DNA from 2 places in the Paenibacillus sp. PAMC21692 genome. Region 1 is predicted to be linked to the other one. Evidence: predicted binding sites of a transcription regulator. Region 1 holds the regulator's gene; the other holds the start of a gene.
What was found. The regulator NrdR, encoded in region 1, represses ribonucleotide reductase genes. The targets are predictions, from matches to a motif close to AACACNATATATNGTGTT.
Positions count from the first base shown of each region.

Region 2: the regulator NrdR is predicted to act here: its motif matches at 2,403-2,420, upstream of H7F31_RS17425 (adenosylcobalamin-dependent ribonucleoside-diphosphate reductase).

Region 1 is NZ_CP060293.1:6,309,411-6,315,663, forward strand. It holds gene pstC (phosphate ABC transporter permease subunit PstC) at 1-778, opposite strand, end outside; gene H7F31_RS25700 (phosphate ABC transporter substrate-binding protein) at 889-1,794, opposite strand; gene nrdR (transcriptional regulator NrdR) at 1,995-2,474, opposite strand; gene H7F31_RS25710 (alpha/beta-type small acid-soluble spore protein) at 2,769-2,993, shown strand; gene H7F31_RS25715 (lytic transglycosylase domain-containing protein) at 3,099-3,674, opposite strand; gene coaE (dephospho-CoA kinase) at 3,671-4,270, opposite strand; gene H7F31_RS25725 (MntP/YtaF family protein) at 4,296-5,006, opposite strand; gene mutM (DNA-formamidopyrimidine glycosylase) at 5,179-6,039, opposite strand; gene polA (DNA polymerase I) at 6,099-6,253, opposite strand, start outside.
Region 2 is NZ_CP060293.1:4,438,462-4,444,714, forward strand. It holds gene H7F31_RS17415 (YqhG family protein) at 1-484, opposite strand, end outside; gene H7F31_RS17420 (DEAD/DEAH box helicase) at 481-2,310, opposite strand; gene H7F31_RS17425 (adenosylcobalamin-dependent ribonucleoside-diphosphate reductase) at 2,514-5,174, shown strand; gene H7F31_RS17430 (NAD(P)/FAD-dependent oxidoreductase) at 5,263-5,835, shown strand; gene H7F31_RS17435 (hypothetical protein) at 6,011-6,253, shown strand, end outside.

The sequences.
Region 1 (6,253 bases):
CAAGAGCGATGTTCGCTGTCATGGATCTCGCAGGCGCGAACAATCCCGTCCAGTCGAGTGCAGGTACTAGCGGCGTATTGCCGATAACCATAATGACGGCCATCGTCTCGCCGAGCGCGCGTCCAACACCTAGTATGACTGCAGTAATAATGCCGGATTTCGCAGCGGGTACAAGCACTTTGTAGATCGTTTGCCAGTGGGATACGCCAAGCGCCAAGGAGCCTTCCTTGTACTCGCGCGGAACTGCCTTAAGGGCGTCCAACGAGATATTGATAATGGTTGGCAAAATCATAACGGCGAGTATGATGGCGGCCGTCAAGATCGAGTAGCCCGTCTGGTAGTTGGCTGGCAAATATTCTGCAAGGGGCCCCCGCTCAAGACTGGAAATGACGCCGCGGACGGCGAACATTCCGAACAAGCCGTATACAACGGATGGAATTCCAGCCAGCAGTTCAACAGCGGGAATAATAATCCGGGATATTCGTTGATGAGCAATTTCCACAAGATAGACAGCTACTCCCACGCCCATCGGGGCGCCGATCAGAATAGCTACGAAAGTTACGTAAATCGTACCTACGATCATCGGCCAGATGCCATACACCTGATTCGTAGGGTTCCACACCGTTCCGAATAATACATCGACAATGCCATACTTGAAAAAGATCGGCATACCTTCGATAAAGATGAACACACCGATTAACAATACGCTAAATACGGCCGTAATGGCTGTTATGAACAACAAGGTTTTAACAATTTTCTCTTCCAGGATCCTACTCAACGACAATCCCCCCACGTCCAGCGGTCAAAATCAGTCAATCTCCATAACAAGCGCGGAGGATAGCGCATGATCTGCTATCCTCGCGATTGCCATTCTTGCATAATGGATACTTATTTTACGGTTACATAACCGTTTTCTGCTACGATTGCCTGTCCTGCGTCGCTGAGAACATAGTCGATGAAAGCTTGAGCTACTGCGCTAGGATCTTTGGAATCGCCAACCAGGAAGTTAAATGGACGTTGGATCGGATAAAGGCCGGATTTGATGTTTTCTTCAGTCGGCTCGTGCTCATCAACTTTAACGGCTTTAACGGAATCGTTCAGACCGCCAGTGGAGATATAGCCAATTGCGTTAGCGTCTTGGCTTACTGCTTCGCGAACAGCGCCCGTCGAGTTCTGGATGATCGCTTCAGCTACGAAAGGCTCTTCGCCAAGCACGATCTCGCCGAAAGCGTCGCGCGTGCCGGATCCTTCTTCACGGTTGATAACGACGATGTTGCCATCTTTGCCGCCAACTTCGCTCCAGTTTTTGATTTGACCGGAGAAGATTCCTTTAACTTGATCTACTGTCAGGTTTTCTACTTCGTTAGCGGAGTTGGCTACAACCGCGATACCGTCGATTGCGATAACGATTGGCTCGATGCCAGTCTCATCATCTTTAATTGCTCTGGAAGCCATACCGATGTCAGCTGTTCCGGCTTGTGCTGCTTTTACGCCTGCGCCGGATCCGCCGCCGGATACTTCGATCCGTGCATCGCCGTTAGTACCCATATATGCTGTTCCAAGCTCTTCCGCAAGTGGTTGTACGGACGTGGAGCCCGCTACCGTTACAGACCCGCTAACCTTTGTTTCTGGGGATGGCGAAGCTGCTTCCGTTGGAGCATTGGTAGGTGCGTTTGTCGCCGCGCCGCCCGAATTATTCGTATTGTTGCCGCCGCAACCCGTTACGATCATGGCCGATGTTACTACTGTAAGAATTGCCCCCGAGAACATTTTTTTCTGTTGGATCTTTTTCATTGGTTTCATTCCTCCACCTTTATATTTGTTGGCTACAAACTGAATTATAGAGAGCTTTTTTAAAGCGCGTATATGCGGAGTGTAAATTCAATGTAAAATGTATGCTGTTTGCATGAAAACTTTGTAATCGTCCTGTAACAAAAAAAATCCGCTCCCCGAAGGGAACGGATTTTCATTTTCGCATATGTCGAATCGGGTAATTACGACCGGTCTCCGCCGGTCAGAGGATGTTTGGACAACAAACTGTTCAATTCCTTCATGAACATGTCGATATCCTTAAACTGGCGATAGACGGAAGCAAAGCGTACGTACGCCACCTCGTCCACGGGATACAGCTGGCTCATAACAATGGTGCCGATATCGCTGCTGTCGACTTCGGCGACTGCCGTCGTTCGCAGCTCCTTCTCTACCTCGGAGACGATGACCTCGAGCCGTTCGACGGACACGGGCCGCTTCTCGCAAGCGCGAATTAACCCGCGCAATATTTTGTCGCGGCTAAATTCTTCGCGGCTTCCGTCTTTCTTGATGACGATAAGCGGCGTCTCCTCAATCATCTCGAACGTTGTGAACCTGCGGCTGCACTTCTCGCACTCGCGGCGGCGGCGAATCGACTTGTTTTCGTTGGCAGGTCGCGAGTCCAGCACCTTTGTACCGGCATAATCGCAATAGGGGCATTTCATAGGCATAACGCCTCCTTTCTAAATTTAGATATTTAAATACGTGTTCAAAAAGTTCGGTTTTCAGCACCGAGAAGATTGAATGAAGGTAGAAACTGAGGAGCGGAGCGTAGTGGAAGCTACGTGAGCACCGGAAGTTTCGCCTGAATTCAAGATTCGATGTCGAGTAGGCTTCGTGGCATACTTCGTGATCAAAAGCGGACTTTTTGAACTACCTCTTTTTGCCATACCTTTCCTGTAATGATATTTGGAATAACGCACATAATACAGTTACCAACCGCAAGGAGGTGAACATCAATGAGCTCGAACAACAGCAGCAACAACCTGTTAGTACCACAAGCGACAGCCGCTCTGGACCAAATGAAATTCGAGGTCGCTCAAGAGCTGGGCATCGCGATTCCGCAAGACGGCTACTACGGCAACATGGCGACGAGAGACACAGGCTCCATCGGGGGTTACATCACGAAACGCCTGGTCCAAATCGCTGAGCAATCCCTGGCTGGCCAAGCAGGCCAACGTTAATGTTGATTTATTAAGCTCGTATGTATAACAGAGGTCTTGAAGGTGCTTGTCCCGAAGCGGCGAGCCCTTCAAGGCTTCTCTGTTTATGTTCAATGATCAGGATGCTCAAAATTCCGGATATAAATCCTTGTACTTATTATAATAATAAAAAACTCGTTGTACATAGTGTCTGGTCTCGCCAAAAGGAATCTCGCTTACGGAATCCAGCTTACCATTCCATTTGCCGCTGTCCAGCCACTTGTTGACATTTCCCTGACCGGCATTGTATGCCGCCACGGCTGCAATGGCGTTATGATCAAATTGATGGTGGAGCCAGCCGAGATACCAGGAGCCTACCTCGATGCTGACATCGGCCCTATGCCGCAACACATCGTCGTTGACGGCATCGAATCCAGCTTTCTCCACGACCCAATGTGCCGTTGTCGGCATCAGCTGCATGAGACCCAGCGCGCCTTTTCTGGATTCCCTGCCCGTCTCGTAATTGGATTCGGAACGAATAATAGCCGCGATCAAATGCGGTTCCAAATCATAATTTTCGGCGCTGGCCCGTATATCGTCCTTATAATGAACGGGGTACATCCATCTCGCCATCCAGTCCGACTTCAAAAACAGGAAAGCGATCAGCGCTACCAGCAGGATCAGATAAAATCTCTTTTTTACTCGTATTCGTTTTTTCTTCATGGCTGCCAGTCCTGCTGCTTCCATAAGTCGTCGATCTGCCGCGCCGTATTTTCTATCGTGCCTCTATTGTCGATTACCCAGTCCGCCAGTTTCCGCTTTTCTTCAATGTCCATCTGCAGCGAAACTCTTTGCTCCGCTTCCTCCTTGGACATGCCGTTACGTTCCGCTAGACGATGAACTTGCACATCCGCCGGAACATAGACGACCATAACCCCATCATACAGCTGCACCTGCCCCGTCTCATAGAGGAGCGGTATGTCGGCGACGATCAGCCGCTCTGGATCCTCTGCCGATAGCTTATGTATCTTCTCCTGCATGCACCGCCTAATGGCGGGATGCGTAATACTCTCCAGCATCTTAAGCTTATCTTTATCGCCAAACACGATGTCGCCTAGCGCCTTCCGGTTAAGCGAGCCATCCTCCTGAATGACGGCTTGTCCGAACAGGGCCGCGATTTCGTCCAGCGCGGCTTCCCCCGGCTGGACGACTTCCCTGGCGACCGCGTCGGCATCAACCAAGGCGGCGCCGCGTTCGACAAGCAACCGGGAGACGGTGCTTTTCCCGCTCGCGATGCCGCCGGTCAATCCGATAATCATGGTCTCACCTCGCACTCGTAACGATTTAGAACAATTTGAAAAGCCCCATTATGATCAACATGATTCCCGGTACAACGGATAAAGCGCCCATCCCCCGCTTCGAGGCGAACCGCAAGCCGAGCTGCGTGCCGCACACGAGAAAGATCGCGCTGGATACCGCAATGACGATGGCAGTCAAGAGAGCAGGCAAACCGAGCAGCGCCGCTCCAAGTCCCGCGCCGAACGCATCAAGCGACAAGGCGACTCCCAACATAACCGCCTCGGAAGCGGAGATGATGCCGGAGCGGTCGACGTCCGCCGCTTGCGGCGTGCGCAGAATCTGGATAACGAGGCCGAGCCTCTTGAGCTCCAGCTTAAACATCTGCATGGCGGCGTCTTCCCCGCCCGCCGAAGCAAGACGGCTGTCGCTAATGCCTACAGCGGCTACAACCGGCCCATGATCATCAGCCGAATCCGGCTGATGTTTGCCTCGCCACAGCTGCACGAGAGCGAAGCAACCGATCACGATAAGTATGGAAGCTCCGACGACCCTGGCGACGTACTCCGAGACAAAGCCGCTCAGCCAGCCCCCCGCCTGCATGGATAACCCTATAATCAGCCCCGAGCAGCAAGCGATGATCAACACCGACAAAATCGGAATTCGAATCTTCCTCAGCCCGTACGTCACGCCGACGCCGAAGCCGTCCAAGCTGACGGCAAAGGCCAGCAGAACCAAGGATAACAGATGTGCAATCAACTTCAGGCTCCTCCCCGCAATCAGCGAATGCCGACTAACGACATGATGGGTTAGAAGGGCATTCGCCTATCGTTCGTAACACCATCATCATATGCGGGGAGTGCGCTGCGGTGCACAATGACGTTTTCCGTCCATGCCGGCAGTACTCGTGCAATAATTACCCAATATTAACTTAACGTGCAGGTGAAGGCGAGTTCACCTTGGACTTCAGCGGCTGGCATCGTTCGCAAATATGCGTTCCGCGCCCGCCGACCACGAATTTGGTGATCTGTCTAGCACAGTTCGGACAAGGCTCGTCCTTGCGGCCATAGACAAGCAACTGATGCTGGAACATCCCCATCTCGCCTTGACCGTTCACATAGGACTTGACGGAAGAACCTCCAGCCTCCACTGCGCGCGACAACGTCTCGATAATGGCGGCATACAATCGCTTCCATTCCGATCCGCTCAAACTGGACGGCTCCCGCTCCGGGTGAATACGGGCCTGAAACAGCGCTTCGTCGACATAGATATTGCCAAGTCCGACGATCAGCTCCTGGTTAAGCAGCAGCGGCTTGATCCTCGTCGTGCGCTTTTGAAGGCGTTCGCGAAGCGCAGACAATGTAAATTCGGGCTCCAGCGGCTCCAATCCCAATTTGTTAAGCGGGGGCAGCAAGAACTCCTCACCCGGCGAGAACAGATGCATCGTACCGAATTGTCTCACATCCTTGTACCGCAATTCGGTGCCGTCTTCGAAGCGGAACAGCACATGGGTATGATTTTCTACAGGCTCGTCCGCTTCGAACAGACCATAACGGCCCTCCATGCGCAAATGCGATACCAATATCAAACCGTCGAGCACGATGCGCAAAAACTTCCCTCTGCGCTCCACCGTCTGCACGGTGCGTCCGACAAGCGCCCGCTCAAATGTTTCGGGCTCTGCCGGCCGCTGTATAATTCTAGGCAGCTTTACCTTGACCGATTGAATGGTCTTGCCGCCGATCAGCTGAATTAATGTACGTTTTACCGTTTCTACCTCTGGTAGTTCAGGCATGTCTCCTCACCTCTGGCTACCATTATACTGCATCCGAGGGGACTGTGCGTATACTTCCTTTACTTCGCCTCATACCAATTATCGCCGTAGCTGACATCCGCCTTGAGCGGCACATCCAGCTTAATCGCGTTCGACATCACGTCTGGCAGCAGCTTCTTCATCTGCTCCATCTCTTCAGGCGGAACCTCGAATACCAATTCGTCATGTACCTGCA
Region 2 (6,253 bases), 1.9 Mb from region 1:
TATAAGGCGTCGAGCTGTACGGATTGCCGCCGCGCTTGTCAGGTTCCTGAAACAGGAACACATAGCTGCCTTTATTTCGAGTAGCACCAAACAGTTGATCCAGCCGGCGCGAGCCGAAATAGAGATCGTCGCGAGGAACGCGGGCTGGCGCAGCAAGGGTCGTGTGGACGAAGCCGAACGATCGGGCGAGGGCGGCATCCGCCGCTGGCGCAAGGCTTTCGCCGGCGGAGGGGCCGGGTGATGGAGTTGGCGCTTCCAGCATCGTCTCGTATCTAGTCTTGTCGGTGACAAACAGAAACGTCATCGTCTCCGGCTCCGCGCCTACACGGTCAACAAAGCTCCAGTAATAGGGACGATTCGTCAGCTCCCGATCGGCTTCCGGAGACAGCTTGACCATATAATGGGCATTCGACTTCTCCAGGATGGAGCAGCCCGTTGCTTCCAGAAATCGGCCAACGAATTTATGGATTTGTTTCTCGTTCACGGCTTCACCTCCACAGTTTGCCCCAGTCGGTCCAGCTTCACCAGCAAGTCGGGACTCTTAGCAAGTCCGACTTCGGACTTCGCCCCTTCGCGCAGCTCGGATATGGAGCTGCCGAGCTCGTCGAGCTGACGTTTCAGCTCCTGCTCGTTTCCGGCTTCTAGCAGCGCCTTCGCCAGCCGCTTCTCGATCGATTCGCCTCCGTCGAGCCTCTCCAGTATATGGTCCAGTTCGCCGATCACGAGCTCGAACAAGTTGATCTTTTCGTGCAGCAAACCTACGATATGCTCTTCGATTGTGCCGAGCGTGCACAGATTGTAGATCTTCACATCTTCGGTCTGGCCGAGTCGATGCACGCGTCCGATCCGCTGCTCTACGCGCATGGGGTTCCATGGCAAGTCGAAGTTGATCATGTTGTGGCAGAATTGCAGATTGATGCCTTCACCGCCGGCTTCCGTTGCGATCATAACCTGAGCTCTGCCGCGGAAGAGGTCCATCATCCAATCTTTTTTGCCACGGTTCATGCCGCCGCGATAGGGGACGGCGATCATATCGTTTGCGCGGAAAAATTGCAGCAGATATTCCTGCGTCGCCCGATACTCCGTAAAGATGATGACTTTTTCGTTCATCTCCTTTACAAGCTCCATCGCTTTCTCTGCTTTCGTATTGGCTTTAATGCCTTTGATCTTTTCGACGAGCCCCCAGATTTTGGCCCGGAGCGGAGAATCCTCCGACGTTTTCTTGAACAGATTGACCAGCGTCAGAAAGACGGCATCGCGGCTGCTGCATACTTCGCGCTGCAAAGTAACGAGCGACAGCATGCTGGTCATATCGCCTTCGCTTTCTTCGTAACGTTCCTTCACAAATCCGGTGACGGCATCATATAGCGCCTTCTCATCTTGGGACAGCGAGAGAGGGATGTTTTTAACGAACCGCTTGGTAAAGTGAATGCCTCCGTCGCCTCGCCGATTGCGAATCATGACATTCGACAGAGCCTCTTGCAGCTGATCTTCATTTTTCGGCAGCCGTTTATCCACGACGAAATTGGCGGCGAATTCGCTTTGCCCGCCTAACTGTCCCGGTTTGAGCAGCGTAATAAGGTTGTACAGCTCGTCGAGATCGTTCTGGATCGGCGTTGCCGTCAGCAAGAGGCAATATTTTTTGCGAAGCAGGTTGGCGAACTGATAGTTCGTCGTTTTTTTGTTCTTCAGCTTATGGGCTTCGTCGATAATGATGAGATCATAGTCGGTGCCCAGCACGAGCTCACGATGGGGATCCCGCTTGGCGGTGTCGATGGAGGCGACAACGACGTCGTAACCCCAAGTATGATCCCGTTTCTGGGCGACGGCCGAAATGCCGAATTTCTGGTTGAGTTCCCGCACCCATTGCAATACTAAAGAAGCGGGAACGAGAATAAGCGCTCGCTTGACTAGGCCGCGGACCATATATTCCTTGAGCACAAGCCCGGCTTCGATCGTCTTGCCAAGTCCCACTTCATCTGCGAGAATGGCACGGCCTCCCATTTCATGCAGCACCTTGCCGGCCGTGCCGATCTGGTGGGGGAGAGGCTCGAAGTCCGGCAGCGAGCGCAGGCATTGCAATTCTTCGAAACTCTCAACGCGCTTGGCATGTTCGGCTTCCATAGCGAGCTGGTATAACGTCCAGTCATCCCACGGACCGCCTCGAGATATTCGATTTTGGAGCTCGTCGTACCAGGAACGGTCGAATTGCAGATCGACCAGAGGATGAAGTCTACGCGTAACGGCGGTATCGCTGCTTGCCGATCCCGTGCTGGTCGGCTGGTGCGGAGACGTAAGTTGATCGGTCATGGGAAGCTCCTTCCATTCTAAAAAAGGGTGAAGTTGTCATTAGTATTGCCTTGTTGGACCATAATCATAAGACAGACTGGAAAATGAAGTGAATAACCATATATAGTGTGGTATAATATGAAGGGTATACTATATGTAGATGTTGTCGGTGTCCGTAATTGTGAATTTATTCTCGGAATGCAAAAACAAAGGAGAGAATACCCATGCGGCTCGAAGGTCTAAGCGAAAAAATATTTTTGGATCGGTATGCCAAAAAACATCCTAACGGTCAGTTATGCAAACCTGGCGATACGGTGCTCGTGCTTGTAAAGGACGATCCTAAATTCCCGACGAAGGAAGTAGGGGTAGTCACCGCTCGCCAAGGAAATGAAGTTACGGTTCTACTCCGTGGAGGAGACTCGGTGAAGACGACCGCAGACAAGCTTGTGCTGCCTCTGGAAGTTACGCCAACCGGCATGTGGAACCGTCTTGCGGAGTCTATCGCCTCTGCCGAGGAACGCCCCGATAAACGCGTAGAGTGGGAAGGACGGTTCCGCGATGCGCTGCAAGACTGGAAGCTTGTGCCGGGCGGACGCATTATGGCGGGAGCGGGAGCCAGCGACGAGCTTACGCTTTTTAACTGTTACGTCGTACCGTCGCCGAAGGACAGCCGCGGCGGCATCATGACGACGCTGGGCGACATGACGGAGATTATGGCTCGCGGAGGCGGCGTCGGGATGAATCTCTCGTCGCTTAGACCTCGCCGCGCCGTCGTGGCAGGAGTCAACGGCTCCTCCAGCGGATCCGTCTCCTGGGGCGGCCTTTTCAGTTATGCGACGGGGCTGATTGAGCAAGGTGGTTCGCGCAGGGGCGCTTTAATGATCATGCTTAACGACTGGCATCCCGATCTGTTGGAGTTTATTACGGTGAAGCAGAAGATGGGCGAGGTAACGAACGCAAATCTCTCTGTCTGCGTGAGCGACGCCTTTATGGATGCGGTGAAACGGGATCTGGAGTGGGAACTTGTATTCCCGGACACGAAGGAAACGGGTTACGACGAGCTGTGGGACGGAGATTTGGCAAAGTGGCGTGAGCTCGGCAAGCGGGTCGTTACCTATCGCAAGTTGCCCGCTCGAGAAATATGGCATGTCATGATGGAGTCGGCATGGCGTTCCGCGGAGCCGGGCGTCGTCTTTATGGAGCGGTATAACAAGCAATCTAATAGCTGGTATTTTAATCCAATTGTGTCAACTAATCCCTGCGGAGAGCAAGGCTTGCCCGGCTGGGGAGTATGCAACCTGTCCGCCGTGAACTTGTCCCAGTTTTATGACGCGAAACGGGGCGACGTGGATTGGAATGAGCTCGCCCAAGTGACCCAGTCTGCCGTGCGGTTCCTGGACAATGTCATCGATAAGACGCCTTACCACTTTGAGCAAAATGAACGAAATCAGAAGCTTGAGAGGCGAATAGGACTAGGCACCATGGGTCTGGCGGAGCTTATGATCAAGCTGGGAATCCGTTATGGGGGAGAGGAATCGATTGGTTTCCTGGACCGTCTGTTCGGCTTTATTGCGAAGGAGGCGTACCTGGCATCCTCCCGGCTTGCGGCGGAGAAAGGTTCGTTCCCGGCGTTCGACGCGGATCTGTATCTCCAAAGCGGATTTATGAAAGAGCTGGTTGCGGCCTATCCCGAGGTTGGCGAGGCGATCCGCAGAGACGGTATTCGTAACGTAACGGTGCTGACGCAGGCCCCTACAGGAAGTACGGGCACGATGGTAGGCACGTCGACGGGTATCGAACCCTACTTCGCCTTCGAATATTATCGGCAGAGCAGGCTGGGCTACGACAAGCAGCTTGTGCCGATCGCGCAGCAATGGCTGGATGAGCATCCCGGAGAGGAGCTTCCCGATTATTTCGTGACGGCGATGAGCCTCTCGGCGGAGGATCATATTCGGGTCCAGGCGACCATCCAGCGTTGGGTCGACAGCTCCATCTCCAAGACGGCCAACTGTCCTGCAGACTTCACCGTGGAGGAGACGAAGCATCTCTACGAGCTTGCTTATGATCTGGGCTGCAAAGGCGTCACGATCTATCGCGACGGCAGCAGGGATGTGCAAGTACTGTCGGCGGGAGAGAAGGAGTCCTCCGTCAAGGATGTAGAAAAGTCTGATGCGGAATCCCAAGAAAAAGCGGAATCTCCGACAGAATTTGAACAGACAGGCAATCTCACAGTTGAATTGACGCCCACGGAGACATCCAGCCTGGAGAATCCAGTATCCGCAGATAAACAATACAAGCGCCGCCCGTCCGTCTTGCGCGGAGCGACTTACAAGATGAACACGCCGTTCGGCATGGCCTACATTACGATTAACGATCTGGACGGCTCGCCGGCGGAAATATTCCTCAACGTTGGCAAGGCCGGCTCGGACGTGTTCGCCATGGCGGAAGCGCTCGGCCGAGTATGCTCGTTGTTCCTGCGCTACGGCGACCACGGCAGCAAAGTGAAGCTGCTGGTCAAACATTTAAAGGGGATCGGAGGCACCGGAGCGATCGGCTTTGGACCGAATCGCGTAGAATCTATTGCCGATGCCGTCGCGAAGGCGCTGGAAATGCATATAGAAGGGGGTCGGGAACCGCTTGATGTCGTCTTCCAGTCGGAGATGGTATCGGATGAGCTGGCGGCAGCTCAAGCTGACGCGAACGGAACGGGCGCTTATCCCGACTACGCGACCGACTCGGAAACCGGCTCTCCGCGAGATCATTTCAAACATAAAGCCGCAATTGAGACTCATCCGGATCTATGTCCTTCTTGCGGCTCCGCTACATTAATGAGTATCGAAGGATGCAAACAATGTACGGTATGCGGGTTCAGTAAGTGTAATTAGGAAAGTTAGTTCCCTTTTGAAAGCTTAGGGTTTGTTCTGGTATACTCGAATAGATAGACAAACCTGAAGATCGAAGGGAGCGATTGACATGTATGATGTTGCTATTATCGGGTCTGGACCTGCAGGAGCGAGTGCGGCTATCTTTACGGCTAAGGCTGGCAAAAAAACGATCGTGCTGGACGCCGATCAAAGTGTTACTAAAAGGGCCTGGATCGAAAATCATTACGGCGCGCCCGAAATCAGCGGGCCGGATCTCGTAGAGACAGGCAGAAAGCAGGCGGCTAAACACGGAGCGGAACTGGTTGCTTCCAAGGCGGTTGCACTGGAGACTGCAGGCGAGAACCTCCGTGTGCAAGCGGAAGATGGCACGGTTTACGAGGCGAAGCACGTCATTCTAGCAACCGGCATGTCGGTTGAGCTGGCTGAAGCTAACGGCGTGGCGGTGAAGCCGGGAACGGAGCCTCGCATCAAAAGTATTGTAGATTGCGATGCGGAAGGCAAAACTAGCTTGGCCGGCGTATGGGCTGCGGGCACTGTTGCAGGCGTAAGCATGCATACGATTATTACCGCGGGAGACGGCGCGAAGGTCGCTATTAATGTGATCAGCGAGCTTAACGGTGCTCGTTATGTCGATCATGACGTACTGAAAGTGAACGGTTAGTCTAAGAGATTCAAATCGATATGGCCCAATAAATAACGTAATGATGAAAACACATATGATAGCAGCTAGTCCGGGCGCTGCCCGGACTTTTTGTGTTGTCAAATTTTAGTAGGCAAATAGACCCTGATATAGTATGATGATACTCATATTTTGAACCATTAGGGGAGGGTACGGAATGGATAGGGAACTGCCGCCGCAGTCGGATATTGTTATGCAGTCAACGCGCAATAAGTCTTTGGCGGAGAGAATTTGGCAATACAAATTTCATTATATCATCGTCATACCTGCATTTTTTCTCGTTTTTGGATTAAAGATCATGCCTTTCCTGAACGGACTGCATGCGTCATTTCTGGAATACAAACCTCATTTGGGGATCGGAGGCAGCCCATGGGTCGGGTGGGATAATTACAAGGCACTC